DNA from 4 places in the Streptomyces sp. EDA2-14 genome. Region 4 is predicted to be linked to each of the others. Evidence: riboswitches for the same ligand, from Rfam matches in the RefSeq annotation. Region 4 holds a riboswitch; each other region holds the start of a gene.

Region 1 (7,700 bases), on a different contig from region 4:
GCAAGGAGTTCGACCTCGGCACGCTGCTCGCCGAGCGCGGCGCCGAACGGTACGAGCTGCACGCCAAGTACCTCAACCACCAGCTGCCGAAGATGCTGCACACCATCGGCTTCGACAAGGTCTACGAGCGGGCCGAGGGCGCGCACTTCTGGGACGCGGACGGAAACGACTACCTGGACATGCTCGCCGGATTCGGCGTCATGGGCCTCGGCCGGCACCACCCCGTCGTCCGCAAGGCGCTGCACGACGTGCTCGACGCCTCGCTCGCCGACCTGACCCGCTTCGACTGCCAGCCGCTGCCGGGCCTGCTCGCCGAGAAGCTGGTGGCGCACAGCCCGCACCTGGACCGGGTGTTCTTCGGCAACAGCGGCACGGAGGCCGTCGAGACGGCCCTGAAGTTCGCCCGGTACGCGACCGGCAGGCCGCGGATCCTGTACTGCGCGCACGCCTTCCACGGACTGACCACCGGCTCCCTCTCGGTCAACGGCGAGGACGGCTTCCGCGACGGCTTCGCCCCGCTGCTGCCCGACACCCCCGTCCCGCTCGGCGATCTCGACGCGCTGGCAAGGGAGTTGAAGAAGGGGGACGTCGCCGGGCTCATCGTCGAACCGATCCAGGGCAAGGGCGTGCACGAGGCGCCGCCCGGCTACCTGCGGGCCGCGCAGGAGCTGCTCCGCAAGCACAAGGCGCTGCTGATCGCCGACGAGGTGCAGACCGGCCTCGGCCGCACCGGCGACTTCTACGCCTACCAGCACGAGGACGGCGTCGAACCCGACCTGGTGTGCGTCGCCAAGGCGCTCTCCGGCGGGTACGTGCCGGTCGGCGCGACGCTCGGCAAGGACTGGATCTTCAAGAAGGTCTACTCGTCGATGGACCGGGTCCTCGTCCACTCGGCGAGCTTCGGCGCCAACGCGCAGGCGATGGCGGCCGGCCTCGCGGTCCTGTCGGTCATGGAGGAGGAAGAGACCGTCGCGGGCGCGCGGGCCATGGGCGAGTTGCTGAAGTCCCGGCTCACCGAACTCATCGACCGCTACGAGCTGTTGAGCGACGTGCGCGGGCGCGGCCTGATGATCGGCATCGAGTTCGGGCGGCCCACGTCGCTGAAGCTGCGCAGCCGCTGGACCATGCTGCAGGCCGCGCGCAAGGGCCTGTTCGCGCAGATGGTCGTGGTGCCGCTGCTCCAGAAGCACCGGATCCTCACCCAGGTCTCCGGCGACCACCTCGAAGTCATCAAGCTGATCCCGCCACTCGTGGTGGACGAGGCCGACGTCGAGCGGTTCGTCGCGGCGTTCACCGCGGTCATGGACGACGCGCACAGCGGGGGAGGACTGATGTGGGACTTCGGCAAGACACTGATCAAGCAGGCGGTGGCGAACCGCTGACCTTCACCGATCGGGTCTTTTGCCTCTGAGGCAATAAATTTGCCGCTCGGGCAGGGCTCTGGCTCAATCGACGGTATGAGCCCTGCCGTCCCACCGGACGAGGCGGACGGTGCGGTGGTCCCGGAATCCCCGGAACTGCCCGCCGTCGCGCCCCAGCTCCGCGAACTGCGCCGCCGCGCCGCCCTCACCCTGGAGGCCGCCGCCGCATCCGCCGGTCTGTCCCCGGCGCACCTCTCCCGCCTGGAGACCGGACAGCGCCAGCCCTCGCTGCCGATGCTGCTCTCCCTCGCCCGCATCTACGGTACGACGGTCTCCGAGCTGCTCGGCGAGGCCCCCGCCGACCGGGACGCGGTCGTCCGCGGCGGCACCCTGGAGCCCACCGAGGCCGGCGGCTGGACGTACCAGCAGGCCGGCTCGCACGGCCGGGGCATGCAGGCGCTGCGGGTCCACGCGCCGTACGGCTCGCAGGGCGACGTCGTGCGCGTGCACCCCGGCGAGGAGTGGCTGTACGTGCTGTCGGGGCGGCTCCGGCTGCGGCTCGGGGACACGTCCTACCGGCTCGATCCGGGGGACAGCTCGCACTTCGACTCGCTCACCCCGCACCGGATCGCCGCCGTCGACCAGGGCGGCGTCGACTTCCTCTTCGTCCACACCCTGCTGCAGAGCCCGACGGCCGCGCTGTGCCTCGGCCCGGCATCGGGACCGGTAAAGGAGAACCGCCATGGGTGACACCACCGGGCCGACCGCGCGCCCCGACCGCCGCGACATCGAGGACAAGCTGCCGCGCGGCATCCTGGTGCGGGTCCTCGTGTACGTCTTCGCGGGGCACGCTCTGGCCGCGTTCATCTATCTGCTGTTCACGCTGGGCGGCAGCCGCTGACGCGGCTGCCCGGCGGGAGCGGCGCTCAGTCCAGCAGGCGCTCGCGCAGCCGCTCGCGCGTCGCGGACGTCACCTTCAGGCCCTCTTCGAGGTAGCGGTCCGTGCTGCCCCACTGCTCCTCGATGGTCTCCAGGCCCGCGTTCAGGTACTCGACGCGGGCGTCGAAGAGCGGGCTGAGCAGCTCCATGACCTCGTCGGAGTAGGCGTCCTTCGACGCGGCGGTGCGGTGCACCTTGTAGCGGCGGTGCTTCTCGTTCGACTTGAGGTAGTCCGCCTCGATGGCGTCGCGCTCCACGCCCACCGCGAGCAGCGTCACCGCGATCGACAGGCCCGCCCGGTCCTTGCCCGCCGCGCAGTGCATCAGTGCGGGCAGGCTGTCCTCGGCGAGCGAGTGCAGGATGCGGCTGTGCTCGCCGGTGCGCTCCTTGATCATGGTCCGGTAGGACTCGACGAGCCGCTCCGCCGCGCGTCCCTCCGACAGGATCGTGCGCAGCTGCTGGATGTCGCCGTCGCGGACCATGGCCCAGAACTCGGCGCCGTCGGCCGGGTCGTTGAGCGGCAGGTTCAGATTGCGCACGCCGGGGAGGTCGACGTCCGGGCCCTCCAGCTTCCGGTCGGCCGCGTTGCGGAAGTCGAAGACCGTGTGCAGGCCGAGGGAGGACAGGAAGGTCGCGTCCTCGGCCGTGGCGTGGGCGAGGTGGCCGCTGCGGAAGAGCACGCCCTGGCGCACGCGTCGGCCGTCCACGGTGGGCAGGCCGCCCACGTCGCGGAAGTTGCGCACTCCGGTCAGCTCGGGCTCGGTGGACGGTGCGTGCTGCGTCACAGGGGCTCCTCCCAATCGGTGCACCGGCGTTGAGTCGCCGGCGGGCGCGCTCCTGACGATACGACATCGGTTCCAGAGGCAACCATCTGTCCGATTCGCCCGGATATGTAGCAACTGTGCCCGGATCGGAGGGGCTTGTGGGCGTGTGCGTGACCGGCCTCATGTTCGTGACGCTGCGTGGCAGTCGGCCCGGATTGCCTCCCCAGTAATTCCCGAAGGTATGGCGTTGGTAAAGCGGAGAATGTCGACGCAGGGTGACACAGGGAAGCCCCGGAAACCCAAGGAATTGCGACCGCAAGTGAATTCGGCAGTTGTCGTCGACATTGCGGTTCGCCTACGGTCACCAATCACTCCGGTCGGAACGCCTAGTCCTGCCGCCGCCCGGATTCCCTTTCGACAACCCGTCACGGCAGGAGCGGGGGACCCACACGCACGACGCCGTGGAGGGATTTCCCGAAGCGGCTAGGGGTGAAGCCGAGTCCGCACCGCGGGCGAGGCCGGGCATCTCCAGCCCGAACCCGACAGCTCACCTCGTAGGCGACGGAGAGGAAACACCCATGCCCGCCAAGGGAAAGCACCGTCTTTCGACCTCCCGCCGCATCGCCCGCGTCGCCGCCGTCGCCACCGCGGGCGGGGCCGCGATCGCGCTCCCGCTCATGGGGGCCGGCAGTGCCTCGGCCGCGACCTCCGGCGCCACCGCCGACACCACCACGTACACCGTGAAGTCCGGTGACACGCTCTCGAAGATCGCCAAGGCGCAGGACGTCGACGGCGGCTGGAAGAAGCTGTACGAGGACAACAAGGGCGTCGTCGGCTCCGACGCGGACCGCATCGAGATCGGCATGAAGCTCACCCTCGGCGGCGAGGCTCAGGCCGACTCCGAGGGCAAGGCCACCGCCACGCAGGCCGAGGCCAAGACCACCGCCTCCGGCGACTACGTGGCGCCGGTCGACGGCGCCCAGGGTCACGGCTACGGCAACTCCGGCTCCATGTGGTCCAGCGGCAGCCACACCGGCGCCGACTTCTCGGTCTCCACCGGAACCTCCGTGAAGTCGATCGCCGACGGCACCGTCGTGTCGACCGGCTCCGGTGGCGCGTACGGCAACGAGGTCGTCGTCAAGCACGCCGACGGCCACTTCTCCCAGTACGGCCACCTGTCCTCGATCGGCGTCTCCCAGGGCCAGACCGTGACGGCCGGCCAGGAGATCGCCAAGTCCGGCGCGACCGGCAACGTGACCGGACCGCACCTGCACTTCGAGGTCCGCACGACCGCGGACTACGGCTCGGACATCGACCCGATCGCCTACCTGAGCGAGCACGGCGTCACCGCCTGAGACCTGTCGTAGCGGCTCGTCGGCCCGCTCCGTTCGGCGCCCGGAGGGAATTCCCTCCGGGCGCCGAATCGCGTGCGCGCACTTATTCCCCGGATCGCGAGTGGGGTATCTCACCACGCGTCAACCCCTACCTACGATGGCGTAGGTCACTTTTCGCGAGCGAAAATACGTGGGTGGCACACGAATCGAGAGCACTCACGGAATCACTCAACGGCACGATCCGGTCCTACGCGGCCGTCGGCGACAGCTTCACCGAGGGCGTCGGCGACCCCGGCCCCGACGGGAACTTCGCGGGCTGGGCCGACCGGCTCGCCGTCCTCCTGGACGACCGCGTGCCCGAGGACACCTTCCAGTACGCGAACCTGGCCGTGCGGGGCAAGCTCCTCGACCAGATCGTCGCCGACCAGGTGCCCAAGGCGGTCGAGCTCGCCCCCGACCTCGTGACCCTGGTCGCCGGCGGCAACGACATCATCCGCCCCGGCACCGACCCGGACGACGTGGCCGAGCGCTTCGAGAAGGCCGTCGCCACCCTCGCCGACTCGGCCGGGACCGTGATGCTGGCCACCGGCTTCGACACCCGTGACGTGGCGGTGCTCAAGCACCTGCGCGGCAAGATCGCCACCTACAACATGCACGTGCGGGCCATCGCCGACCGGTACGGCTGCGCGATGCTCGACCTGTGGTCCCTGAAGTCCATCCAGGACCGCCGGGCCTGGGACGAGGACCGCCTGCACCTCTCGCCCGAGGGGCACACGCGGGTGGCGCTGCGCGCAGGGCAGGCGCTCGGCATCGAGGTGCCGGCCGACCCCGAGCAGGCGTGGCCGATGCTGCCGCCGCGCGGCACGTTCGAGGTGCGGCGCGACGACATCCACTGGGCCCGCGAGTTCCTGGTGCCCTGGATCGGGCGCCGGCTGCGCGGCGAGTCCTCCGGCGACCGCGTGCAGGCCAAGGGCTTCGTCGACCCGCACACCGTCAAGGCGCACCTGCAGTCCGCGTCCTGACGCCTTTCCTCGCGGCGGTACGGCGGCGCTGACGGTCTCCCGTCAGCGCCCCGCCCCCGTCAACTCCGCCCGATCCAGGCCCAGTTCGCGGGCGAGTGCCTCGTCCACCCACTCCTGCATGCGGGTGCGCGACACCGTGCCCCGCTCGCCCTCGTACGCCGTCATCTGCACGGCGAGCCCGTCCAGCAGCGCCGTCAGCCGCAGCGCCGCCCCCATCGGGTCCGGGCAGCCGAACTCGCCGGCCGCCACGCCCTCGGCGATCACCTCCGCGAGCGCCGCCTTCCACTGCCGGTCGAGGTCCCGCGTGACCTCCCGCAGCGCGGGCTCGCGCAGCGCCGCGGCCCAGCCCTCGATCCACAGCCGCCAGCCCTTGGCCTGCCCCGTCGGCGCGTACCAGCGCACCGCGGCGCGCAGCCGCTTCAGGGCCGTCGTGCGGCGGCCGAGCAGCTTGCGCAGATGCGCCAGGTCGCCCTCGGCCGCGTGCGCGAACGCGGCCGCGACGAGCTTCTCCTTCGTCGAGAAGTGGTACAGCACCAGCGCGTTGCTCACGCCGAGCGCCGATGCCACGTCGGCGATGCGCACGGCGGCGACCCCGCGCACCTCGATCTGCTCGATGGCGGCTCGCAGCAGCTCTTCGCGCCGCTCGGGCACGCTCAACCGGACTCTGGTCACGCCGCAAGCCTAGTTGTTCCCGTGGCCCGATTCGTTCCGGCGCACACCTCTTGACGGCTTCCCGTCGCACGGGTCACAGTCGCGTCACGTTCCACTACTGACTGTCTATTCAGTCAATAAGTAGGTCGGCAGGGGGTAAGCGCGGCCCCAGCAGGCCTCGCGGTCGATGTCAGTGCTGTCTCTGTTGTTTTCGTGCCGTCCTCGCCAGGAGCAATCGTGACCCAAGCGCCATCCCTCTCGCCGACCCCGCCCACCGGGGACGAGCCCGACCTCTCCGAAGGGTGGGGCGAGCAGCGCTCACGGCTGCGCAAGGATCTGCGCCGGCTGGACGTGCTGTTCTTCCTCATCTGCACGCTCGTCGGCCTGGACACCATCGGCTCCGTCGCGGCCCAGGGCCCGCAGGGACTGACCTGGATGGTCATCCTGGCCGTCGTCTTCTTCCTCCCCTACGGACTGCTCGTCGCCGAACTCGGCTCCGCCTTTCCCGTCCAGGGCGGCCCCTACGTGTGGACGCGCCTCGCCTTCGGGCGGCTCGTCGCGGGCGTCAACCAGCTCCTGTACTGGATCTCCAACCCGGTCTGGGTCGGCGGAAGCCTGTGCATCATCGCGCTGACCACCTGGGAGGAGTTCTTCACGCCGCTGCCGGGCGTGTGGAAGTACGTCGCCGGATTCGTCTTCATCTGGGGCGGTGCGCTCGCCGTCGTACAGTCCGTGCGCATCGGCAAGTGGGTGCCCATCGCGGGCGCCGTCGCGCGCGTCGTGCTGCTCGGCTTCTTCCTCGTCTCCGTCGTCGTCTACGCCGCCGAACACGGCGTGCACGCCCTTCCGGCGGGCGAGTTCACGCCCACCTACGCGGGCTTCGTGGCCCTCGTCCCGGTGCTCATCTTCAACTACGTGGGCTTCGAACTGCCCAGCTCCGCCGCCGAGGAGATGAAGAACCCGCGCCGCGACATCCCGCTGTCGATCCTGCGCTCCGGCCTCGCCGCCGTGCTCCTGTACGGAGGCCCCATCCTCGGCATCCTGTTCGTCCTGCCCAGCCAGGAGATCGGCAGCCTGGGCGGCTTCATCGACGCCTGCAAGGCCGTCTTCACCGTCTACGGCGGCTCCATCGCGGCCGACGGCACGGTGACGCTCACCGGGCTCGGCTCCGTGTTCGGTGGAGTCGCCGCCGCGGGCCTCATCATCGGCCTGCTCACCTCTGGTGTGACCTGGGCGATGGGCGCCCACCGCGCGCAGGCCGTGGCGTGCGCGGACGGCGCGGGCCCGGCCTGGCTGGGCCGCATCTCCGAGAAGCACGGCACTCCGGTGCGGGTGAACATCCTGTCCGCGGTGCTCGGTTCGATCCTGTTCGTCGTCGCCCTCAACCTCACCGGCGGCGACGGCGAGAAGTACTTCGCGGCGGGCCTCGGCCTGACCATCAGCACGACGTTCATCTCCTACGTCATCACGTTCCCCAGCCTCGCGGTGCTGCGCCGCAAGTACCCCGACCAGGAACGCCCTTACGCCGTGCCGGGCGGCCGGGTGGGCGCCTGGATCGTGACGGCGCTCGCCACCGGCTTCGTGGCGTTCACCGTGGTCGTGCTGATCTGGCCCGGGTTCGGGGTGGGC
Region 2 (7,700 bases), on a different contig from region 4:
GTCGGGACAGGAGCGCGATGCCGATGGCGCCGGACTGGGCGAACAGGCCGATGCGGCCGGGGCGCGGCATCTCGGGGGCGAGCGAGGCGTTGAGCCGTACCTCCGGAGAGGTGTTGACGATCCCGAAGGCGTTCGGCCCCACGATGCGCATTCCGTAGCTGCGGGCCTGGCGGACCAGGGCGCGCTGGCGCTCACGGCCCTCGTCGCCGCTCTCGGCGTAGCCGGCGGAGACCACGACGAGGCCCTGCACGCCGCGCTCGCCGCATTCGGCGACGACTTCGGGGACGTCGGGGGCGGGCACGGCGACGACGGCCAGGTCGACCGGGGCCGCCGGGTCGATGTCGCGCACGGAGCGGTGGGCGGGTACGCCGTCGATCTCCGTGACGTCGTCCCCGAACGCCTGGTTCACCGCGTACAGGCGTCCGGTGAAGCCGGCGTCCTTCAGGTTGTCCAGAACGCTGCGGCCCACTCCTCCGGCCGCACGCCCCACTCCGATCACGGCGACGGAGCCGGGGGCGAGCAGACGCTGCACCGAGCGGGCCTCGGCGCGCTGCTCGCGCGCGTGCTGCACCGCGAGCGAGGCCTCCGTGGGCTCGATGTCGAACTCCAGGCGGACGACGCCGTCCTCGAAGCTGCGCTTCTGCGTGTATCCGGCATCCCGGAACACCTTGATCATCTTGGTGTTGGCGGGCAGCACCTCGGCGGCGAACCGGCGGATGCCGCGCTCACGGGCGACGGCCGCGATGTGCTCCAGGAGGGTGGAGGCGACCCCGCGCCCCTGGTGGGCGTCCTGCACGAGGAAGGCGACCTCCGCCTCGTCGGCGGGCGCGGTGGCGGGCATCCCGTGCGCGTTGATCCTGTCGTAGCGCACCGTGGCGATGAACTCGCCGCCCACCGTCGCCGCGAGGCCGACCCGGTCCACGTAGTCGTGATGGGTGAAGCGGTGCACGTCCTTGGCGGACAGGCGGGGGTAGGGCGCGAAGAAGCGGTAGTACTTCGACTCGTCCGAGACCTGCTCGTAGAAGCTGGTCAGGTGCTCGGCGTCCGCCGTGGTGATGGGCCTGATCCGCGCGGTGCCGCCGTCGCGCAGCACTACGTCGGCCTCCCAGTGGGCGGGATACGCATGCCGGTCCGACGGGATCTCCATGTCGCAAGAGTAGGGCCGGGCACCGACAACCGTCGGCCGGTCGTACGGGTCGCGGCCCGCGCGGACGGAAGGCACCCTATGGAGGACCGAAGGGCCGTGCCGACGAGGACCCGGGTCCGCGTTACGCACGCCTCCCGGTATGGAACACTGGTCTAGACAACCGTGAGACACCTGAAGGGCAGCATCACATGGCTGAGCGCCGCGTCAACGTCGGCTGGGCCGAGGGCCTCCACGCCCGCCCCGCCTCCATCTTCGTCCGCGCGGCCACGGCGGCCGGCGTTCCCGTGACGATCGCCAAGGCCGACGGCAACCCCGTCAACGCCGCCTCCATGCTGGCCGTGCTGGGCCTCGGCGCCCAGGGTGGCGAGGAGATCGTGCTGGCCTCCGACGCCGAGGGCGCGGACGCCGCGCTCGACCGTCTGGCGAAGCTGGTCGCCGAGGGTCTCGAGGAGCTCCCCGAGACCGTCTGACACAAAGACAAAAGCAGTACTGAAAAGCCGCGCGCCCCCTTTCGGGGCGTGCGGCTTTTTAGTTCCGCTCACGCGATGCGAATTCCAAAGAATCGGGCAGCAGAAATTGATTCGCACCAAATTCAGGGTTCTCGAATCGCCCGAACAGCTCGACTTCAAGCCGCTCCATGAATAGCGCACTTCTTTGTATACGGCGCCGTTGTTAAACCTGGTGCCCCACCGTGTTGACTGCATGTTGCGAAGTCCTCACACGCTCGCCCGCGCGGGGGACGCGCAGCCGATGCGCGGCCGTCGCGCGCTCCGTGTGCAGCGCGGCCAGGGCGCGGGCGCGCTCCGCGTCGCCGCGCGCCACGGCGTCGACGATGGCTCCGTGCTCGGCCCAGGACTCGGCGGGCTGGGCCGGGCTCTCCACGGTGTACATCCAGGCGATCTTGTGCCGGAGCTGGGTGAGCAGGGCGATCAGACCGGGGCTTGCGGAGGCCTGGGCGAGCGTCTCGTGGAACCAGCCGCCCAGGGAGCGAAGGTCCTCGTTCTGCCCCCGCCTGGAGCGCTCCTGACCCAGCCTGACCAGGCCGCGCAGGACCTTGAGATGGGCTTCGGTGCGGCGCTGCGCGGCGCGGGCGGCGCCCATGGGTTCGAGCAGCATGCGGATCTCCAGGAGGTCGGCCGCCTCCCGCTCGGTGGGTTCGGCCACGCACGCGCCCGCGTGCCTGCGCGTGACGACGAAGCCCTCCGCCTCCAGGGTGCGCAGCGCCTCGCGGACGGGCACGCGCGAGACCCCGTAGCGACGCGCGAGCAGCTCCTCGGTGAGCCTGCCGCCGCGCTCGTAGACCCCGGCGACGATGTCGTCACGGATCGCCGTGCATACCGAGTGCGCGGGAATGCGCATGAGTCGACCTCCGCCTTGATCCCCGCGAAAAGCGGTCGATTGACGCCCGTGCAAGCGCGAATGACACGCGGCCGGAGCACTTGTCCAATGACTCTATTCCACCGACCCCGAATTTCCGACGCGGGAGCGGAATCCGGGGTTATTTTTTGGACAACGCAGACCCGCGCACGCGAAAGCCCCGGCTCGGGTGAGCCGGGGCTTTCGACGCGTGTGCGTGTGCCGGGTGGGTCAGACGTTCACACCGTGCTGGCGCAGGTACGCGACGGGGTCGATGTCCGAGCCGTAGTCCGGGCTGGTGCGGGCCTCGAAGTGGAGGTGCGGGCCCGTGACGTTGCCGGTGGCGCCGGAGAGGCCGATCTGCTGGCCGGGGGTGACGTCCTGGCCGACGGAGACGCCGATCGACGACATGTGACCGTACTGGGTGTACGTACCGTCGTTCATCTTGATCACGACGTTGTTGCCGTACGCGCCGCCCCAGCCGGCCTCGACGACGGTGCCCCTGCCGACCGCGTGCACCGAGGTGCCGCTGGAGGCGTGGAAGTCGATGCCGGTGTGGCTGCCGGAGGACCACAGGCCGCTGCTGGACTGGTAGGCGGTGGAGACGTACGAGCCGGATATCGGCGACACGAAGCTGTTCAGGCGCTTGCGCTCGGCCTCACGGGCGGCGCGCTCCTTGGCCTCGCGCTCCTTCTTGGCCTTCTCGGCGGCCCGCTTCTTGGCCTCCGCCTCGGCCTTGCGCTTGGCCTCCTCGGCCTTCTTCTTGGCCTCGGCCTCGGCCTTCGCCTTGGCGGCGGCCTTCTGCTGCGCGGAGGCCTGCGCGTCGATCTGCTCCGCGAGGGAGTCGCCGATGGCCACGGCCTGCGTGAGGCCGTCGTGCGGGGCGACCGCGGTGTCGGCGGCGAGGGCGGGGGCGGCGAGACCGCCCACCACGCCCGTCGTGGTGATGGCGGCGACGCCCGCGACCTGAGCGGTGGTACGCGTCAGGCGGCTGGGACGGCGGTGCTTCCCGGTGGCACGGGTGAACCCCATGAAGTGGCTGGTCCTTTCCTTCCTTCTCGCCTACCGGGTTAGCTGACGGGTTCGGAGCAGGAAGGTCTCCTACGGGCCCCCTCCCCTCGCGGGAAGAGCGCCCGATTCACCCCAGGGACTTCGGTGGGTCCCCGGCTCCCCTGGCTCGCACCATGGGGACTCGGCGATGACTGTCCGGTGTCGCGGGCGCGACGTACGTCTGGCGGACAGCCGGAGGGAACGCTAAGCGGGGCGTCTTGGGATCGACAAACAGAACCCGTGTTTTGTAGTGCACGCCACAGGGCGGACAGGCAACCTCTATGCCAATTCGGACATTTGCGAGCGTGTAGTGATTGAAGATGATCGTGACCGACGCCACGAAGCCCCGGCAGCCGCTACCGGCGCCGGGGCTTCGTACGTGCCGCGGGTGACGGACTCAGCCCGCGACCACCGTGACCTCGCCGATCCCGAGGGCCTTGACCGGCTCCTCGATCTGCGCGGCGTCGCCCACCAGGATCGTCACCAGACGGTCCGCGGGGAACGCGCTCACGACGGCGGCAGTGGCCTCCACGGTGCCCGTGGCGGCGAGCTGCCGGTAGACCTGCGCCTGGAAGTCGTCCGGCAGGTGCTGCTCCACCTGGTCGGCGAGGGTGCTCGCGACGGCCGCGGCGGTCTCGAACTTCAGCGGGGCCACGCCCACCAGGTTCTGCACGGCGGTGTCCCGCTCGGCGTCCGTGAGCCCCTCGGCCGCCAGCGTGCGCAGGACCTTCCACAGGTCGTCGAGCGCCGGCCCGGTGTTCGGCGTGTCGACCGAGCCGCTGATGGCGAGCATCGCCGCGCCGCTGCCGTCGGGCGCGGAGCGAAGCACCTGGGCGAAGGAGCGCACACCATAGGTGTAGCCCTTCTCCTCGCGCAGGACGCGGTCCAGACGCGACGTCAGGGTGCCGCCCAGGCAGTACGTGCCGAGGACCTGCGCGGCCCACACGCGGTCGTGCTTGTCCGGTCCGATCCGACCGATGAGCAGCTGCGTCTGCACGGCGCCCGGACGGTCCACGATGACCACGCGGCCGGTGTCGTCGGCGACGACGGGCGGCACGGGGCGCGGCTCGGCGGTTCCGCCGGTCCAGGCGCCGAGCGTGTCGGCGAGGAGGGCGTCCAGGTCGATGCCCGTCAGGTCGCCCACGACGACGGCCGTGGCGGTGGCGGGGCGCACGTGCCGGTCGTAGAAGGCACGCACGGCCGCCGCGTCGATGGCCGAGACGGTCTCCTCGGTGCCCTGGCGCGGGCGCGACACGCGCGCGTCGGCCGGGAAGAGCTGCTTGGAGAGCTCCTTGGCGGCGCGCCGGGCCGGGTTGGCGCTCTCGTGCGGGATCTCGTCCAGGCGGTTGCGCACCAGGCGCTCGATCTCGCTGTCGTCGAAGGCCGGGGCGCGCAGGGCGTCGGCCAGGAGGGCGAGGCCCTTGGCGAGGCGGGAGGCCGGTACTTCGAGGGAGGCGCGGACACCGGGGTGGTCGGCGTGCGCGTCCATCGTGGCGCCGCAGCGCTCCAGTTCGGCGGCGAACTCCTCGGCGGAGTGCTTGTCGGTGCCCTCGTTGAAGGCCCGCGCCATGATCGTGGAGACGCCGTCGAGGCCCTTGGGTTCGGCGTCCAGCGGCGCGTCCAGGTGCACCTCCACGGCGACGACCTGCTGACCGGGCCGGTGGCAGCGCAGCACCGTCAGGCCGTTGGGGAGCGCGCCGCGCTCCGGGGCCGGGAACGCCCAGGGCTTGGGCTCGCCGGCCTGCGGGCGGGGGTGGAACTCCATGCTCGCGAGCTGCTCGGTCACTGGCCCGCCTCCTCGGTGATCTCGGCGGTCTCGGTGTCGGCGGGGGCGGTCGGCTCGTACACGAGGACCGCGCGGTTGTCGGGGCGCAGGCGGGCCTTGGCGACCTCCTGGACCTCCTCGGCGGTCACGTCCAGGACGCGCCCCACGGCGGTCAGGGCGAGCTGCGGGTCGCCGAACAGGACGGCGTAGCGGCACAGCTCGTCGGCGCGCCCCGCGACCGTGCCCAAGCGGTCCAGCCACTCGCGCTCCAGCTGGGCCTGCGCGCGCTCCATCTCCTCGGGGCTCGGGCCCTCCTCGGCGAACCGGGCGAGCTCCTCGTCCACGGCGGCCTCGATGACCGGCACCTCGACGTCCCCGGAGGTCTTCACGTCCAGCCAGCCCAGGGAGGGCGCTCCGGCGAGGCGCAGCAGGCCGAAACCGGCCGCCACGGCGGTGCGGTCGCGTCGTACGAGGCGGTTGTACAGGCGCGAGGACTCGCCGCCGCCCAGGACGGTGAGGGCGAGGTCGGCGGCGTCGCACGCGCGCGTGCCGTCGTGCGGGAGGCGGTAGGCCGACATCAGGGCGCGCGCCGGCACCTCCTCCTCGACGACCTCGCGCTGCTGCTCGCCGATGACCTCCGGCAGGGCGCCGTCGCGCGGGGCGGGCTTGCCGTCGTGGCCGACGATGGTGCCGAAGTACTTCTCGACCCAGGCCAGCGTCTGCTCGGGGTCGATGTCGCCGACGATCGACAGGACCGCGTTGTTGGGCGCGTAGTAGGTGCGGAAGAAGTTCCGCGCGTCCTCGAGGGTGGCCGCGTCCAGATCGGCCATGGAGCCGATGGGCGTGTGGTGGTACGGGTGGCCCTCGGGGTACATGAGGGCGGTCAGCTTCTCGAACGCCGTGCCGTACGGGACGTTGTCGTACCGCTGGCGCCGCTCGTTCTTCACGACGTCCCGCTGGTTCTCCATCGACTCGTCGTCGAGAGCCGTGAGGAGTGAGCCCATGCGGTCGGCCTCCAGCCACAGCGCGAGCTCCAGCTGGTGGGCGGGCATGGTCTCGAAGTAGTTGGTGCGCTCGAAGCTCGTCGTACCGTTGAGCGAGCCGCCCGCGCCCTGGACGAACTCGAAGTGTCCGTTGCCGTGCACCTGCTTCGAACCCTGGAACATCAGGTGCTCGAAAAGGTGAGCCAGGCCCGTACGGCCCTTGACCTCGTGGCGCGAGCCGACGTCGTACCAGAGGCAGACCGCCGCGACCGGGGTCAGATGATCCTCGGAGAGCACCACGCGCAGGCCGTTGGCCAGCCGGTGCTCGGTCGCTGTCAGGCCGCCGGAGCCGGCCTCGGCGGTGGCCGTGTGACCCATGGGCATGTACGTCCCTTCGATCGCGGTACAACGCGAATACGCGGTGAGCTACGGACTGCGGCAGGTAGGTCCTGGAACACTGAACTGCTGCGAGTGCTGCCACTGTATGCAAGCGTGCTGGCACCTGGCGAAGTTCCCACCGGGGCTACGCCGTGAGCGAGCGCTCGGCCCTCCCGGGACCGCGCGACACCCTGTACTGACGGGCCGCGAGCAGCGTTGTCAGTGCGGCGGTCCACAATGGTCCGCGACAGTTCCCGTTCATGTACCCGTTCTTGTAGGTGAAGGAGCCGCAGCCGCGATGGCCCGCCGCAGCACGAAGACCCCGCCGCCCGACGACTTCGAGGAGAAGATCCTCGACGTCGACGTGGTCGACGAAATGCAGGGCTCCTACCTGGAGTACGCGTACTCGGTCATCTACTCACGCGCCCTGCCCGACGCCCGCGACGGGATGAAGCCCGTCCACCGTCGGATCGTCTACCAGATGAACGAGATGGGCCTTCGCCCCGAGCGCGGCTACGTGAAGTGCGCCCGCGTCGTCGGCGAGGTCATGGGTAAGTTGCACCCCCATGGCGACTCGTCGATCTACGACGCGCTGGTCCGCCTCGCCCAGCCGTTCTCCATGCGCGTCCCGATGGTGGACGGGCACGGGAACTTCGGTTCCCTCGGCAATGACGACCGCCCGGCCGCCATGCGTTACACCGAGTGCCGCATGGACCCGGCCGCGAGCCTGATGACGGAGTCGATCGACGAGAACACGGTCGACTTCGCGCCCAACTACGACGGCCAGGAGCAGGAGCCGCTCGTCCTCCCGGCGGCCTACCCGAACCTGCTGGTGAACGGCGCGTCGGGCATCGCGGTCGGCATGGCGACCAACATGGCGCCGCACAACCTGGGCGAAGTGATCGCCGCCGCGCGGCACTTGATCAAGCACCCGGGCGCCGATCTCGACACGCTCATGAAGTACGTGCCCGGCCCCGACCTGCCCACCGGCGGCAGGATCGTCGGCCTGTCCGGCATCAGG
Region 3 (7,700 bases), on a different contig from region 4:
AGCCGCCGCACCGCGCTCGTCCTGTCCGCCGCCGCCATCGCCGCGGTCCCCGCCCTGACCGCCTGCGGCAGCGAAGCGCACCCCGGTGCCGCGGCCGTCGTCGGCGGGCAGCGGATCACCGTCTCGCAACTGGAGAGCCGGGTGAACGAGGTGCGCGACGCGCAGCAGACCGCCACCAAGGACACCGCACAGTACGAGCAGGCCATCGCCAAGACCGGTGGCCTCACCCGCAACACGCTGCACACGATGGTCCTCGACCGGGTCCTGCACCGCGCCGCCACCGACGCGGGCATCTCCGTCTCCCGCAAGGAGATGCAGAGCATGCGGGCCGGCCTCGAACAACAGGCCGGCGGAGCCAGGCAGTTGGAGGTCACCTGGCTGCAGCAGTACAACGTCCCGCCGAAGCGGCTCACCGAGAGCCTGCGCACCGAGATCGAGGCGCAGAAGCTGTCGAGCGCACTCGGCGCCGACATGCGGACCCCACAGGGCAAGGCCGTCTTCTGGAAGGCGCTCTCCAGCGCCTCCAAGGAGCTGAACGTCGACCTCAACCCCCGCTACGGCTCCTGGGACGTCACCAAGAACAGCCGGGTCGACGCCAAGACGCCCTGGCTGAGGCAGGTCTCGAAGGAACCCGCCGCGCAGCAGCAGACCATGTAGTCCCGCGGGAGGCGGGGCTGTCAGTGGCGTGGGTTACGTTCGAGGGGTGAACGAACCCGAGGCGCACGAGCCCCACGCCACCGCCGACGCCGGCACCGCCGCCGGCCGCGTCGTCCTGCTCACCACCAGCCACCGGGTCGCCCCCGGCCTCCTGTCCTGGCAGGCGTGGCAGGAACTGCGCGCCGCCGACGAGGTGCTGTGCGCCGACGCCGCGCACCCGCAGCTGCCGTACCTGAAGGAGGCGGGCGTCCAGGTCACGGTCGCCTCGCCGACGGCGCGCGAGCTCGTCGACCGCTGCGCAGACGGCGGGCGCACCCTCGTCGTCATCGCCACGGCGGAGGGAGACCAGCGGCTCACGGACGGGCTGGCCCGCCTCGCCGGATCCGGGCGCGAGCAGATGCCGTCCCTGGAGCTGCTCCCCGGCTCCTACGACCTGCCGGGCGCCCGCCTCCTCGACCTCGTCCAGGTCATGGACCGCATCCGCCGCGCATGCCCCTGGTCGCGACTGCGCACCCACGAGGACCTCGCGAAGTACGCCATCGAGGAGTCGTACGAGCTGGTGGAGGCCATCGAGACGGCCGACAGGGACGAACTGCGCGAGGAGCTCGGCGACGTACTGCTCCAGGTCGTCTTCCACGCGCGCATCGCCGAGGAGGACGCCGACGAGCCGTTCTCGGTGGACGACGTCGCGGGCGGCATCGTCGAAAAGCTCATCCACCGCCACCCGCACGTCTTCGGCGACGAGACGGCCGCCACCCCGGAGGAGGTCCGCGAGATCTGGCTCCGCAAGAAGGGCGAGTCCAAGCGCCGCGACTCCGTCACCGACGGCGTCCCCCTCGGCCAGCCGGGCCTCGCCCTCGCCGCCAAGCTCGGCTCGCGGGTGCGCACGGCGGACCTCGACGTGCCGGTGCCCACGGGAGACGACATCGGCTACGAACTCCTGGCCCTCGCCCTGCGCGCGGAGACCGAGGGCGTGGACCCGGAGGCAGCACTGCGCGCGGCGGCCCGCGCCTACCGCGACGCGGTCCGCGCCGCCGAGGGGCTGGGGGAGTAGCACCGCCGCGGCGGAGCGGGAGACCGGGAAGCCCGCCCCGCCCGCTCCGGATACCGTCGGGGAGTGACCGAGAGCCCCACCCCCTCCAGCGCCCCCGAACTCTTCAGCTGGGAGTTCGCCAGCAACCCCTACCCCGCCTACGCCTGGTTGCGCGAGCACGCCCCCGTGCACCGCACCACGCTCCCCAGCGGCGTCGAGGCCTGGCTGGTCACCCGGTACGCGGACGCCCGCCAGGCGCTCGCCGACCAGCGCCTGAGCAAGAACGCGGACCACCACGACGAGCCGTCCCACGCCAAGGGCAAGACGGGCATCCCCGGCGAACGCAAGGCCGAGCTGACGACCCACCTCCTCAACATCGACCCGCCGGACCACACCCGCCTGCGCCGCCTGGTCTCCAAGGCGTTCACCCCGCGTCGCGTCGCCGAGTTCGCGCCGCGCGTCCAGCAGTTGACGGACGATCTGATCGCCGCCTTCGCGACCAAGGGCGAGGCGGACCTCATCCACGACTTCGCCTTCCCGCTCCCCATCTACGCCATCTGCGACCTGCTCGGCGTCCCCCGCGAGGACCAGGACGACTTCCGCGACTGGGCGGGCATGATGATCCGCCACGGCGGCGGTCCGCGCGGCGGCGTGGGCCGGGCGGTAAAGAGGATCCGCGCGTACCTGGTGGAACTCATCCACCGCAAGCGAGGCGACCTCACCGACGACCTGATCTCCGACTTGATCCGCGCCTCCGACCATGGCGAACACCTCACGGAGAACGAGGTGGCGGCCATGTGTTTCGTGCTCCTGTTTGCCGGGTTCGAGACCACCATCAACTTGATTGGTACAGGCACCTATTCGCTTCTTGGGAATCCGGGCCAGAGAAGCGGACTGCAGGAAGCCATTGAGCGGGAAGAGTGGGGCCTCCTCGATTCAGGCATTGAGGAGATGTTGCGTTACGACGGGCCGGTGGAAATGGCCACCTGGCGCTTTGCGACACAGCCATTGGAGATCGGCGGCCAGTTGATCTCCGTGGGCGACCCGGTTCTGGTCGTCCTTGCCGCCGCCAACCGGGACCCGGCGCGCTTCTCGGATCCGGATGCATTGGATCTCGCACGCAGAGAGAACCCACATCTGGGATTCGGCCACGGCATCCACTACTGCCTGGGCGCCCCGCTCGCACGCTTGGAGGGCCGTACAGCATTCGCGACCTTGTTCCGCCGCATTCCGGACCTGGCCCTGGCGGTGGATCCGACCGAGCTCAGGTGGCGTGGCGGCCTGATCATGCGTGGCCTCCGGAGCCTGCCGGTGGTCTTCACTCCGCAAGCCGAGTCCCAGCGGCCGTCCGGGCCCGCCGACACGGCCAGTCGAGCGTGACCACCCGGCTCGGCGCCGACAAGTCCGCACGGCTCTGGGATTTGTCCGTTGCGACTACAGGGAAAGCTCCAGTGCTCCGGCAACAGCCGAGGAGAGTCGGCGCATCAGCGTTCGACCTTGCCGCCCTTCCGGATCGTCGCCGGATTTGTGTCCGACACCGCCCCGGACACCGGCGTCGTCGCCCGGCGAACCGGGGGCGATGACGGGCGCGCCGCCTGATCGGACGCGTCACGAGGGTGGCGTGAGCAGTCAGCCCGCCACCCTCATATGTCCGGATTGCACTCGCTCCCCGTGGAGTTCACCCCCGAGCGGAAGTGACGGCTCGTCAAGACTGTGACTTTCACGTGATCTACGCTGCATCGACTTGTGACAGGCGTTCGAGTGCCGCTACGTTCACGGATCATCGCGACACATGCACAACCCGCACCACTTGCACCACCCGTCGCGCGTAGCAGCATCAGTCTCGCGAAAGGCAACCGCATGCTCTCCGGGAACGGTCGTCACCGTCGCCCCCGTCAGGCCCCTGCTCTGGTCGTCGCGGCCGGAGTCGCCGGCAGCGCCATCGCGATCCCGCTGTTCGCCGCGAGCGGCGCGAGTGCCGCGACCACGCAGGCGTGGGACAAGCTCGCCGAGTGCGAGAGCGGCGGGCAGTGGAGCCTGGACGCCGGCAACGGCTACTACGGCGGTCTCCAGTTCACGCAGGAGAGATGGGAGCAGTACGGCGGGCTCGACTACGCCCCGCGTGCCGACCAGGCCAGCCGCTCCCAGCAGATAGCCGTCGCCGAGAAGGTGCTCGACGACGAGGGTGTGAGCGCCTGGCCGATGTGCTCGCTCACCGCGGACCTCACGAAGGACGACGGCTCGGCGGACGTCGACCCGGGCGTCTCCGCGTCCCCGCAGCCCTCCGAGTCGTCCGACGCCGACGCGGACGCGAGCGCCGATACCGGCAAGGAGTCGGCCGACGGCGCCACCGGCAAGGCGGATTCCGGCGACTCCGCAGACGCGACGGACGACGAGGCCGATGCCGAGGCCTCGGACAGTCCCTCCGCGGACGCGTCGGGCGATACCTCCGGTAATAAGGCGGAGGACTCCCCGGGCGCCTCAAGTGACAAGTCCCACGCACCCTCTGACGCCGACGACGAAGAGGCCTCCGGGTCGGCCGCGCCCTCCGCCTCGCCGTCCGGTGAGACGTCCGACACGGAGTCCGACGAGGCGTCCGCCGGCCGGCACCGCGGCGACCGCGCCACCGACGACGGCTCCGACTCCCGTACGGGTGAGGGTCGTCACGCCTCCCGTGAGCAGAAGCGCGACGGCGACGCCTACACGGTGCGCGCCGGCGACAACTTGTGGGACATCGCGGAGGCCCGGGACGTGACCGGCGGCTGGGACGCGCTCTACGAGCGGAACAAGGACACGGTCGGTACCGACCCAGACCTCATCCTTCCTGGTCAGAGCCTGGACCTTGGGGATGGAACGGACAAAAAGTAGCTCGGGTTCGGGTTGGTTGAAGGGGCTTTGTCCGTTGTAGGTCGAGTGAGACATGGGTCTCAAAGCCCCTGATCAACTTTGAAATCGGGCGGATCGACTGCTTACGGTCGTCACCGCTCGCCTCAGCGGGCCCCGAAGGACGTCACGCCGAATCCTGCCAACGTCCTTACGGGAACAGTCGACGCGTAAGCGCCGTAGGCAGGAGCGGGGGACCCAGGTAAGCGCCCTTCCGGGAGACCGGACGGGCTTGGGGTGAAGCAGCGCACAAGGATGCGGCTGCCGGGCACTCACTGGCCCGAACCCGACAGCTCACCTCGCAGGCGTCGGTGAGGAGATTTCTCCATGCTGTTTTCCGGCAAGAACAAGCACCGCCGCCCGTCCAAGGCCGTCCGCGTCGCCACGCTCGGCGGTGTCGCCGCTGCCGCCGTCGCCGTGCCGCTGATGGGTGCGACCTCCGCCTCCGCCGCCACCTCGTCCGAGTGGGACCAGGTCGCGCAGTGCGAGTCCGGCGGCAACTGGTCCACCAACACCGGCAACGGTTTCTACGGTGGCCTGCAGTTCTCGTCCTCCACCTGGTCCGCCTACGGCGGCGACCAGTACGCCTCCACCGCCGACCAGGCCTCCAAGGCCCAGCAGATAGCCGTCGGCGAGAAGGTTCTCGCCTCGCAGGGCAAGGGCGCCTGGCCGAACTGCGGCACGGGCCTGTCCTCCGCCTCGTACGACGGCGGCTCGGCCGACTCGTCCTCGCAGCAGCAGGACACCCAGCAGCGCGCCGACCGCTCCGAGCAGCGCCAGCAGCCGCAGCAGCAGGAGGCCCCCAAGCAGGAGGCCCCGAAGCAGGAGGCCCCGAAGCAGGCCGCTCCGAAGCAGGACACCGTCACCACCCCGACCGGCAACAAGGTCGAGAAGGGCGACGGCGAGTACAAGGTGAAGTCCGGTGACACCCTCAGCAAGATCGCCGAGGCGCACGGCACCACCTGGCAGCAGGTGTTCGAGAAGAACAAGGACATCGTCAAGGACGCCAACCTGATCTACCCGGGTCAGCAGCTGCACCTCAGCTAAGAAGCGTTCGGTCCCTAGAAGGACCACAGGTCCGCACAGGACCACCAGGCACGGACTCGGCATCGGCGGACGCCGAGTCCCGCCGCCCCCCGTCCCCACGGGCCGCTCACTTCGGCGACCTTCGCCCCGGCACAGCCGGGACGAAGGTCGCTGTTTTTGTTCCGTTAGGAAACATTTCGCTCACGGCGTTGTCCATGAGACGGGCGTTCGGATGGCCGATGCCCGCGAGCCGGTTACGCTCAGGGGGCGGGCCCACGGATCCGACACGGATCCGAGCAGCCGCCCGCATAGCCTGCGTCACATTCCAGAAGGAGATGCTCGTGCCGTCCATCGACGTCGTCGTAGCCCGGGAAATCCTGGACTCCCGAGGCAACCCCACGGTCGAGGTCGAGGTCGGCCTCGACGACGGGAGCACCGGCCGTGCCGCCGTCCCGTCGGGTGCCTCCACCGGTGCCTTCGAGGCCATCGAACTCCGCGACGGTGACCCCAACCGTTACCAGGGCAAGGGCGTCGAGAAGGCCGTCCTCGCCGTCATCGAGCAGATCGGCCCGGAGCTGGTCGGCTACGACGCCACCGAGCAGCGCCTGATCGACCAGGCGATGTTCGACCTGGACGCGACCGACAACAAGGGCTCGCTCGGCGCCAACGCCATCCTCGGCGTCTCCCTCGCCGTCGCCCACGCCGCCTCCGAGGCCTCCGACCTGCCGCTGTTCCGCTACCTCGGTGGTCCGAACGCGCACCTGCTGCCGGTCCCGATGATGAACATCCTGAACGGTGGATCCCACGCGGACTCCAACGTCGACATCCAGGAGTTCATGATCGCCCCGATCGGCGCGGAGTCCTTCTCCGAGGCCCTGCGCTGGGGCGCCGAGGTCTACCACACGCTGAAGAAGGTCCTGAAGAGCAAGGGCCTGGCCACCGGCCTCGGCGACGAGGGCGGCTTCGCCCCGAACCTGGGCTCGAACCGTGAGGCCCTCGACCTCATCCTCGAGGCCATCAAGGAAGCCGGTTACGTTCCCGGCCAGCAGATCGCCCTCGCGCTCGACGTCGCCGCCTCCGAGTTCTACAAGGACGGCAAGTACCAGTTCGAGGGCAAGGAGCGCTCCGCCGCCGAGATGACGGAGTACTACGAGGAGCTCGTCTCCGCGTACCCGCTCGTCTCCATCGAGGACCCGCTGTACGAGGACGACTGGGCCGGCTGGAACGTCATCACCGAGAAGCTGGGCGACAAGGTCCAGCTCGTCGGCGACGACCTCTTCGTCACCAACCCGGAGCGCCTGGCCCGCGGCATCGAGGAGAACTCGGCGAACGCCCTGCTCGTGAAGGTGAACCAGATCGGTTCGCTGACCGAGACCCTGGACGCCGTCGAGCTCGCCCAGCGCAACGGCTTCAAGTGCATGATGTCGCACCGCTCGGGCGAGACCGAGGACGTGACGATCGCGGACCTCGCCGTCGCCACGAACTGCGGCCAGATCAAGACCGGCGCCCCGGCCCGCTCCGAGCGCGTCGCCAAGTACAACCAGCTGCTGCGCATCGAGGAGATCCTGGACGACGCGGCGGTCTACGCCGGTCGCTCGGCCTTCCCGCGCTTCAAGGGCTGACGGCTTGCCCTGAGGCAGTAGGCAGTTACGTACGTCCCCGCACTCGGTCCCGTACCGTGTGCGGGGACGTACGTACGTGAGCCGTGAGCGGCGACGGGGAGGCGGAGCAGGCGATGCCCGGAAAGGTCCGAGACAGGGACTCCAAAGATCGCTTCTCCACGGCCACCCGCCTGCGGATCCTGGGCGAGCAGACCGCCGAGCGCGTCTACCGCTCGCAGAGCAAGCGGCAGGCCCGCCGCTCCCGGCTCACCGGCCGCGCGGCCCTGCTCGCCCTGGTCCTGTGCACCCTCGTCGTCGCGCTCGCGTACCCGATAAGGCAGTACGTCTCCCAGCGCGGCGAGATCGAGGACCTGCAGCGCCAGCAGCAGGAGGCCAAGGAGCGGGTCGACAAGCTGCGCGACCAGAAGGCCCGCTGGCAGGACGACGCGTACGCCGAGCAGCGCATCCGCGAGCGCCTGCACATGGTGATGCCTGGCGAG
Region 4 (7,700 bases):
GTGCGGACCGAGGGGGAAATCACACGTGGGACATATTCGCTGCGCGCCGCGACTGCCACAGGCGGGGACTGACCGCCACATCCGGGACAGGCGCGAGGGAGCCGCTTCGGGGTCGCCGCGTCACCGACCGCTTCGGTCGGCTCTCATGAGCGCACACGGGGGACGGAGGCATCCTCCCGTGTGCCGACGGGAGGTTGACCGATGAAGGTCACGAGGACCCTGCCCTTTCGCCCTTTCTGCCAATTGCTCCCCGCGAGCCTGGCCGGACTCTCCATCGCACTGCTGAAGGCGACCGCACTTGAGCTGGCGATCCTCGCGGGCCATCTGCTGCTCTACCCCTCGGGCATCCTCCCCGAGCGAAGGCACCCCCTGGCACTGCCCCACCACCACCCCTCACCCCCACCACCCCCGCACGACTTCGACACCGCGACAGAGGGAGTGGAAGAAGGGGACTGGGCCGAGGAAGCGGGGAGAACTGGCGAAGGAGCCGTCGACGCGCCGCGGCTGCCCGCTCCCGCCAAGCCCCCGGTCCTGCTCCTGCACGGGTTCATCGACAACCGCTCCGTCTTCGTCCTGCTGCGCCGCTCCCTCGCACAGCACGGCAGGCAGCACGTCGAATCGCTCAACTACTCCCCCCTCACCTGCGACATCCGGGCCGCGGCCGCCCTGCTCGGCCGGCACGTGGAGGAGCTGTGCGAGCGGACGGGCCAGGACCGGATCGACGTCGTGGGGCACAGCCTCGGCGGCCTGATAGCCCGCTACTACGTGCAGCGTCTCGGCGGGGACCGGCGGGTGCGCACGCTCGTCACGCTCGGCACCCCGCACGGCGGCACGCGCGTGGCGCCGCTCGCCGACGCCCACCCGATCGTCCGGCAGATGCGGCCCGGGTCGTCCGTCGTCGAGGAGCTGAAGCGGCCGGCGACGGGCTGTCGTACGCGCTTCGTGAGCTTCTGGAGCGATCTCGACCAGCTGATGCTGCCGCTCGAGACGGCCTGCGTGGACCACGCGGACCTGTTCGTGCAGAACGTGCGGGTCACGGGCATCGGCCACCTCGCGCTGCCGGTGCACCCGGCCATCGCGACCGGCATCCGTCAGGCCCTCGACGCCGAGCACACGGAGGGAACGCACGCCACCGACCAGACCGGCGGCGGCCTGACCGTGGCCTGACGGCGGTCGGATCCCGCGATCCGCACCCACGATCCGTGCCCATGCCCCCGGCCAAACCCCGGCAGGCCACCGTTTTCGTCGAACGAGTCTCGAACTCAGGGCCAAGGAACGGTCCACAGTCCACCCAAAGGCGGCTGATTGCCCGTTTCTCCGGGGCAGGAAACCTGACGAAGATTGTCGTGCCCTCGTACCGGCGGGTACAGTCACCGCACTGCTCTGGCAGCCCCTGTTGTCGAGGCGAAAGAGAAGTTGGTGAACGACCGCACCCCGTCGGGGACCACGCCGTACGCGGCGTACGACGGTTACTCAGCGACCAGCTTCGCAACCGATCCGCTCTTCGGTGACATGGCGGACGCCCCCTACGAACCGGGTTCCCACGCGACCGGTCAGTGGCCCACGGACCCCCAGCAGCAGTACACCGCCCCCTACGCGTCCGCGTACTACGACACCGGCTCCTACGACACCGGTACGTATGACACCGGTACCTACGGCGTCGGTTCCTTCGGTACGGGTTCCTACGACACGACCGGCGCCTGGGCGACCGGCGGGTACGAGCAGGTCGCCGACATCCCGGCGCAGCAGCCCCGGACGATGGCCGAGCAGCATGCCACGGGCCAGTGGGACACCTCGGCGTACGAGGCGCAGACGTTCACGGCCCAGCACCCCGACACGCAGAGCTTCGAGGCCCCGTCCTTCGCGACGCAGACCTTCGAGACGCCGGCGTTCGAGACCCAGACCTTCGAGACACAGTCCTTCGAGACCGGGGCATTTGAGACCGGGGCGTTCGAGACCCAGTCCTTCGAGACGCAGAGCCTGGAGTTCCAGGGTTTCGAGGCGCAGCACTTCGAGGCGCAGGGCTTCGACACACAGACCTTCAGCGCCCACGACACGCACGACACACAGGGCTTCACCCACACGATCCAGGCCCCGGTCTTCGGTACGACCGCCTACGACACGGGCGCGTACGACGCCACGCAGTGGAACGCCGCCGACGCCGTCGACGCCGTGGAGCACGAGCCCGCTCCCGAGGCCGAGCCCCCCGCGGCGGACCACGCGCACGGCCCCGTCCTCGACCTCGACGCCGCCCCCGAATCCGAGCCCGAGCCGGCTCCCGGGGCCGTATCCGCCGCCGGGACCCCGCAGCCCACGAGCCGCCGGGCCACGAAGAACGGCTCCCGCGGTCGCGCCGCCCGCCGCAGGCCCGCCAAGCGGTCCGCGCTCGTCACCGTCGTCGTGCCGTCGGTCTGTGCGGTCGGCGTCGCCGGGATCGCCGCGGCGAGCGTCGGTGCAAGCGGCGGGGACGACGACAAGGAGACGCAGGCCGCGGCCGCTCCGGACGCGCAGGCCGTGAAGCCGTCCGTCGCCAACAACAAGCTGGACACGCAGCTGAAGGACCTGTCCGCCGACGCGGGCGACTTCGCCGACCGGGCGAGCCGCACGCAGGAGCGGATCGACCTCAAGGCGAAGCAGGAGGCGGCGCGGAAGCAGGCCGCCGAGGAGGCCGCGCGCAAGGAGGCGATGCGGCCCAAGTTCGTACTGCCGGTGAAGCAGCACGGGCTGAGCGCCTTCTTCGGGCAGGCCGGCGTCAACTGGATGTCCCAGCACTCCGGCATCGACTTCCCCGTCTCGTACGGGACCCCGGTGATGGCCGCGACGGACGGCACCGTGAAGACGCAGTGGAACAGCGCGTACGGGAACATGGCCATAGTCACCGCCAAGGACGGCACGGAGACCTGGTACTGCCACCTGTCCTCGCACACCGTGATGAGCGGTCCGGTGAAGGCCGGTGACGTGATCGCGCGGTCCGGCAACTCCGGCAACTCGACCGGCCCGCACCTGCACTTCGAGGTGCGGCCGGGCGGCGGCGCGGCGATCGACCCGCTGCCCTGGCTGCGCAGCCACGGCCTCAATCCCAACTGAGACCCCGGCTGAGCCGCTCCACCCCCGTGGAACCCGTGGAACCGTGGAGCGGCCACAGCCTCCGCAGAACGGCTACAGCTTCTCGACCGGCGCGTACCGCAGCAGCAGACGCTTCGGCTTCGGGTCGCCGAAGTCGATCGTGGCCTCCGCCTTGTCGCCCGAGCCCGACACGCCCACGACCGTGCCGAGACCGAACTGGTCGTGCGTGACGCGGTCGCCGACGCCGAGGGCCACCACCGGCTTGTCGCCCGCGCGGCGCGTGGCGAAGGCCGGCGTCGAGCCCGTGCGGGAGCGCGAGGACGACAGGGACGCCGCGATGCCGCCACCGATGCTCTTGGTCGAGGCCGCCGGCGTCGAAGGACCGGTGCGCTTCCAGTCCAGGTGGGTGGCCGGGATCTCCTCAAGGAAGCGGGAGGGCGGGTTGTACGAGGGCTGGCCCCAGGCGCTGCGCATGGAGGCGCGCGTCAGGTAGAGGCGCTGGCGGGCGCGGGTGATGCCCACGTACGCGAGGCGCCGCTCCTCCTCCAGCTCCTTGGTCTGGCCGAGGGAGCGCATGTGCGGGAAGACGCCGTCCTCCAGGCCGGTCAGGAAGACGACCGGGAACTCCAGGCCCTTGGCCGTGTGCAGGGTCATCAGGGTGATGACCCCGTCGCTGTTCTCCTCGTCGTCCGGGATCTGGTCGGAGTCGGCAACGAGGGCGACGCGCTCCAGGAAGTCGGAGAGGCCTCCGCCGCCCGTCTCGGAGTCGCCCCCCTCTCCCGAAGCGGACTCCTGCTCGAACTCCAGGGCCACCGCGGCGAGTTCCTGAAGGTTCTCGATGCGGGTCTCGTCCTGCGGGTCGGTGGAGGCCTGCAGTTCGGCGAGGTATCCGGTGCGCTCCAGGACGGCCTCCAGGACCGTGGCCGGGCCCGCGCCGGACTCCACGATCGTGTGCAGGTCCTCCATCAGCGTGTTGAACCGCTTCACGGCGTTCGCCGAGCGGGCCGCCATCCCGTACGCCTCGTCGACGCGGCGCAGCGCCTGCGGGAAGGAGATCTTCTCTCGCTGGGAGAGGGCGTCGATCATCGCCTCGGCGCGGTCGCCGATGCCGCGCTTGGGGACATTGAGGATGCGGCGCAGCGGCACCGAGTCCTCGGGGTTGGAGAGCACGCGCAGGTAGGCCAGGACGTCCCTGACCTCCTTGCGCTCGTAGAAGCGGACGCCGCCGACGACCTTGTAGGGCAGTCCGGTGCGGATGAAGATCTCTTCGAAGACACGGGACTGCGCGTTGGTCCGGTAGAAGACCGCGACGTCGCCCGCCAGCGCGTCGCCCGCGTCGGTGAGCCGGTCGATCTCGTCGGCGATGAACTGGGCCTCGTCGTGCTCGGTGTCCGCGACGTAGCCGGTGATCTGGGCGCCGGGGCCCTCGTTGGTCCACAGGTTCTTGGGGCGGCGCGACTCGTTGCGCTCGATGACCGCGTTGGCCGCGCTCAGGATCGTCTGCGTGGAGCGGTAGTTCTGCTCCAGCAGGATCGTCTTCGCGTTGGAGTAGTCGTCCTCGAAGTCGAGGATGTTGCGGATCGTGGCGCCGCGGAACGCGTAGATCGACTGGTCCGCGTCACCCACGACGCACAGCTCGGCCGGGTCGGCGCCCTCGCCCTCGGTGGGGCCGACCAGCTCGCGCACGAGCGCGTACTGCGCGTGGTTCGTGTCCTGGTACTCGTCGACGAGGACGTGGCGGAAGCGGCGGCGGTAGTGCTCGGCGATGTCCGGGAACGCCCGCAGCATGTTCACCGTCATCATGATCAGGTCGTCGAAGTCCAGCGCGTTCGCCTCGCGCAGGCGCGCCTGGTACATCGCGTAGGCCTGGGCGAGGGTCTTCTCGAAGCCGTCGGCCGCGGTCGCCGCGAAGTCCTCCTCGTCGATCAGCTCGTTCTTGAGGTTGCTGATCTTGGCGGTGAAGGACTTCGGCGGGAACTTCTTCGGGTCCAGGTCGAGGTCGCGGCAGACGAGGGCCATCAGGCGCTTGCTGTCGGCGGCGTCGTAGATCGAGAAGGAGGACGTGAAGCCGAGCTTCTTCGACTCGCGGCGCAGTATCCGGACGCAGGCGCTGTGGAACGTGGACACCCACATCGCGCCCGCCCGCGGGCCCACGAGGTCCTCGACGCGCTCCTTCATCTCGCCCGCGGCCTTGTTCGTGAACGTGATCGCGAGGATCTGGCCGGGGTGCACACCGCGCTCGGCGAGCAGGTACGCGATGCGGTGCGTGAGGACGCGGGTCTTGCCGGATCCGGCGCCCGCGACGATGAGCAGCGGGGTGCCGCCGTGCACGACGGCCGCCTGCTGGTTCTCGTTCAGCCCCTCGAGGAGGGAGGCCGCGTTGAGGACCGGGCGCGGGGCGCCGTCCCGGTAGTGCGCGTCCCGGCCCACGGGCGCGCCGAGCTGCCCGCCGAACAAGTCGTCCGGCATCGGCTCCGGGGCCCCGTCGTCGTACTCGGGGTCCGGGGGCGGCGGCGGGGGCTCCTCCGCACCGTTCTTCTGGAGGCCGGTCAGGAAGCTGTCGTCAAAGAGGCTGCTCATCGCTCTACGAGTCTAGGCCGCCCCACTGACAACCCGTGGCTGCCTTCGGAACTCCAAGTTCCCGCCAGAGGGCAGATCACGAAAATGTATCGGGCATTTCGAACATCAACCTTCACAGCAGCCACACGAGTTGGCTACGGTGCAGCCGGGCAGCCCGTCCCCCCGCCCGCGAATGTCGCGGCGAACGGGAAGCCCCCGCCGAGTCCCGTACGCCGCGAGGCAGGGAACCGGGGACCCAACCGACCTTGGGGTGAATCGGTCAGCCGACCGTAGGGCAGCCTTCCGCGCACCACGCCCGAACCCGACAGCTAACTCGGTAGGCGGACGACGGAAGGAGTCGCCTGCCTTGGCGTCGCACCGCAAGTCCCGCAGTCGGTCCCGGATGACCGGCGGCCTTCGTACGACCCCCGCGGTCGGGATCACCACCGCCGCCCTCACCTCCGTGGCGCTGCTCTCGCAGTCGGCTCAGGCCGCGCCCGCGCAGCCGGCGAAGCCGAGCCTCGAAGAGGTCCAGAAGAAGGTCGACACCCTGTACCGCCAGGCCGAGGTCGCCACCCAGAAGTACAACGGGGCCAAGGAACAGACGGACTCCAAGAAGCAGCAGGTCGACAAGCTCCTCGACGATGTCGCGCAGCGCACCGAGGACATGAACACGGCCCGCCAGAAGCTCGGCAGGTACGCCGCCGAGCAGTACCGCTCGGGCGCGGTCAGCGACACCGCGACGATGTTCCTCGCGGACAATCCGGAGGACTACTTCTCGCAGCGCCAGCTGATGAGCCGGCTGACCGACGAGCAGAAGAAGTCGGTCGACGACTATCAGGCGCAGGCGCGCGAGACGGCGGAGAAGCGCAACGAGGCGCAGTCGAGCCTCAAGGACCTCACCGCGTCGCAGACCGAGCTGAGGTCGACGAAGGAGACCGTGCAGACGAAGCTCTCCGACGCGCGCAAGCTGCTGTCCAAGCTGACCGCCGAGGAGAAGGCGCGGCTCGCCGCGATCCAGAAGGCGAAGGAGGAGGCGGCCCGCAAGAAGGCCGCCGAGCTGGCCGCCAAGCAGAAGGCGGCGGAGGCGGCGAAGGAGCGGGCGGCCGAGAAGGCGCGCCAGCAGGAGCAGGCGTCCGGTTCCTCCTCCGGTTCGTCGTCCGGCTCCTCCTCCGGTTCCTCGGACGCCTCGTACGCGGCGAAGGCCGCGCAGGCCCTCGCCTTCGCCAAGGCGCAGGAGGGCAAGCCGTACGTGTGGGGCGCCACGGGCCCGGACTCGTACGACTGCTCGGGCCTGACGCAGGCGGCGTGGAAGTCCGCGGGGATCTCGCTGCCCCGGACGACCTGGGACCAGGTCGAGATCGGCAAGACGGTGCCGCTCTCCGACATCCAACCCGGTGACCTGGTGTTCTTCTACGACGACATCAGCCACGTGGGCCTCTACCTCGGCGACGGCATGATGGTTCACGCGCCGAAGCCGGGCGCGGTCGTGCGCGAGGAGTCGATCTACTACGACGGCACGTCGTCGATCCACAGCGTGGTGCGGCCGGCCTGACGTACGTACACGAAAGGGCCCGGCAGGTCGCTCCTGCCGGGCCCTCTTGCGTGCGTACGGTCGCGGTCGCTCAGGTCCAGAGCACCGCGATGAAGATGTTGACCACGGTCAGCGCGCCGACCGTGATGAAGAGACCCTTCTCCGCCTTCTCCTCGTCCCGCTTCACGTAGACGATCCCGAGGATCACGATCAGGAGCGCGAGCTTCACACCGATCTTGATGTTGTTCACGGTGGAGCCGTCCGCCTGGTTGAGCCCCACCAGGGCGACGCCGGTCACCAGCATGGTCAGGGCACCGTGCAGCATCGCCTTGTTGAAGCGGGCCGTGCCGTCCTTCATCGCCGACATCTGCGTGAGGAAGCCGCCGAGCAGCGAGGCGATGCCGATGATGTGCAGGCCGACGAAGAGGTGGATGAGTACGTCCATGATTCCGGAGCCTAACGGGACGCCCCCGAACCACGACGGGCACCCCTTTGCGCCCTTGTTGCCCCTCTTTCAGTCACTCTCCATCGCCCCCCGTAA

Evidence for each region. Region 4 has a riboswitch for cyclic di-AMP ahead of ACY34M_RS08725 (C40 family peptidase). Riboswitches for the same ligand answer to the same signal wherever they lie in the genome.
Region 1: it holds a riboswitch for cyclic di-AMP, as region 4 does, so the genes downstream of both, ACY34M_RS18830 (M23 family metallopeptidase) here and ACY34M_RS08725 (C40 family peptidase) in region 4, are expected to answer to the same signal.
Region 2: it holds a riboswitch for cyclic di-AMP, as region 4 does, so the genes downstream of both, ACY34M_RS12430 (M23 family metallopeptidase) here and ACY34M_RS08725 (C40 family peptidase) in region 4, are expected to answer to the same signal.
Region 3: it holds a riboswitch for cyclic di-AMP, as region 4 does, so the genes downstream of both, ACY34M_RS26290 (transglycosylase family protein) here and ACY34M_RS08725 (C40 family peptidase) in region 4, are expected to answer to the same signal.

The regions. Positions count from the first base shown of each region.
Region 1 is NZ_JBUEGE010000006.1:227,574-235,273, reverse strand. Features, by position in the region: gene ACY34M_RS18850 (aspartate aminotransferase family protein) at 1-1,382, shown strand, start outside; gene ACY34M_RS18845 (helix-turn-helix domain-containing protein) at 1,458-2,111, shown strand; gene ACY34M_RS18840 (DUF6126 family protein) at 2,104-2,262, shown strand; gene ACY34M_RS18835 (tyrosine-protein phosphatase) at 2,288-3,085, opposite strand; cyclic di-AMP (ydaO/yuaA leader) riboswitch at 3,470-3,640, shown strand; gene ACY34M_RS18830 (M23 family metallopeptidase) at 3,643-4,419, shown strand; gene ACY34M_RS18825 (SGNH/GDSL hydrolase family protein) at 4,593-5,420, shown strand; gene ACY34M_RS18820 (TetR/AcrR family transcriptional regulator) at 5,463-6,092, opposite strand; gene ACY34M_RS18815 (APC family permease) at 6,309-7,700, shown strand, end outside.
Region 2 is NZ_JBUEGE010000003.1:600,685-608,384, forward strand. Features, by position in the region: gene ACY34M_RS12415 (bifunctional acetate--CoA ligase family protein/GNAT family N-acetyltransferase) at 1-1,147, opposite strand, end outside; gene ACY34M_RS12420 (HPr family phosphocarrier protein) at 1,336-1,617, shown strand; gene ACY34M_RS12425 (GntR family transcriptional regulator) at 1,820-2,506, opposite strand; gene ACY34M_RS12430 (M23 family metallopeptidase) at 2,735-3,535, opposite strand; cyclic di-AMP (ydaO/yuaA leader) riboswitch at 3,549-3,711, opposite strand; gene ACY34M_RS12435 (M16 family metallopeptidase) at 3,951-5,318, opposite strand; gene ACY34M_RS12440 (M16 family metallopeptidase) at 5,336-6,679, opposite strand; gene ACY34M_RS12445 (DNA gyrase/topoisomerase IV subunit A) at 6,978-7,700, shown strand, end outside.
Region 3 is NZ_JBUEGE010000012.1:139,480-147,179, forward strand. Features, by position in the region: gene ACY34M_RS26270 (SurA N-terminal domain-containing protein) at 1-657, shown strand, start outside; gene ACY34M_RS26275 (nucleoside triphosphate pyrophosphohydrolase) at 704-1,711, shown strand; gene ACY34M_RS26280 (cytochrome P450 family protein) at 1,775-3,070, shown strand; gene ACY34M_RS26285 (LysM peptidoglycan-binding domain-containing protein) at 3,551-4,558, shown strand; cyclic di-AMP (ydaO/yuaA leader) riboswitch at 4,739-4,896, shown strand; gene ACY34M_RS26290 (transglycosylase family protein) at 4,901-5,620, shown strand; gene eno (phosphopyruvate hydratase) at 5,941-7,221, shown strand; gene ACY34M_RS26300 (FtsB family cell division protein) at 7,335-7,700, shown strand, end outside.
Region 4 is NZ_JBUEGE010000002.1:514,438-522,137, reverse strand. Features, by position in the region: gene ACY34M_RS08740 (lipase family alpha/beta hydrolase) at 202-1,167, shown strand; gene ACY34M_RS08735 (M23 family metallopeptidase) at 1,420-3,087, shown strand; gene pcrA (DNA helicase PcrA) at 3,160-5,646, opposite strand; cyclic di-AMP (ydaO/yuaA leader) riboswitch at 5,833-5,984, shown strand; gene ACY34M_RS08725 (C40 family peptidase) at 5,993-7,180, shown strand; gene ACY34M_RS08720 (hypothetical protein) at 7,251-7,604, opposite strand.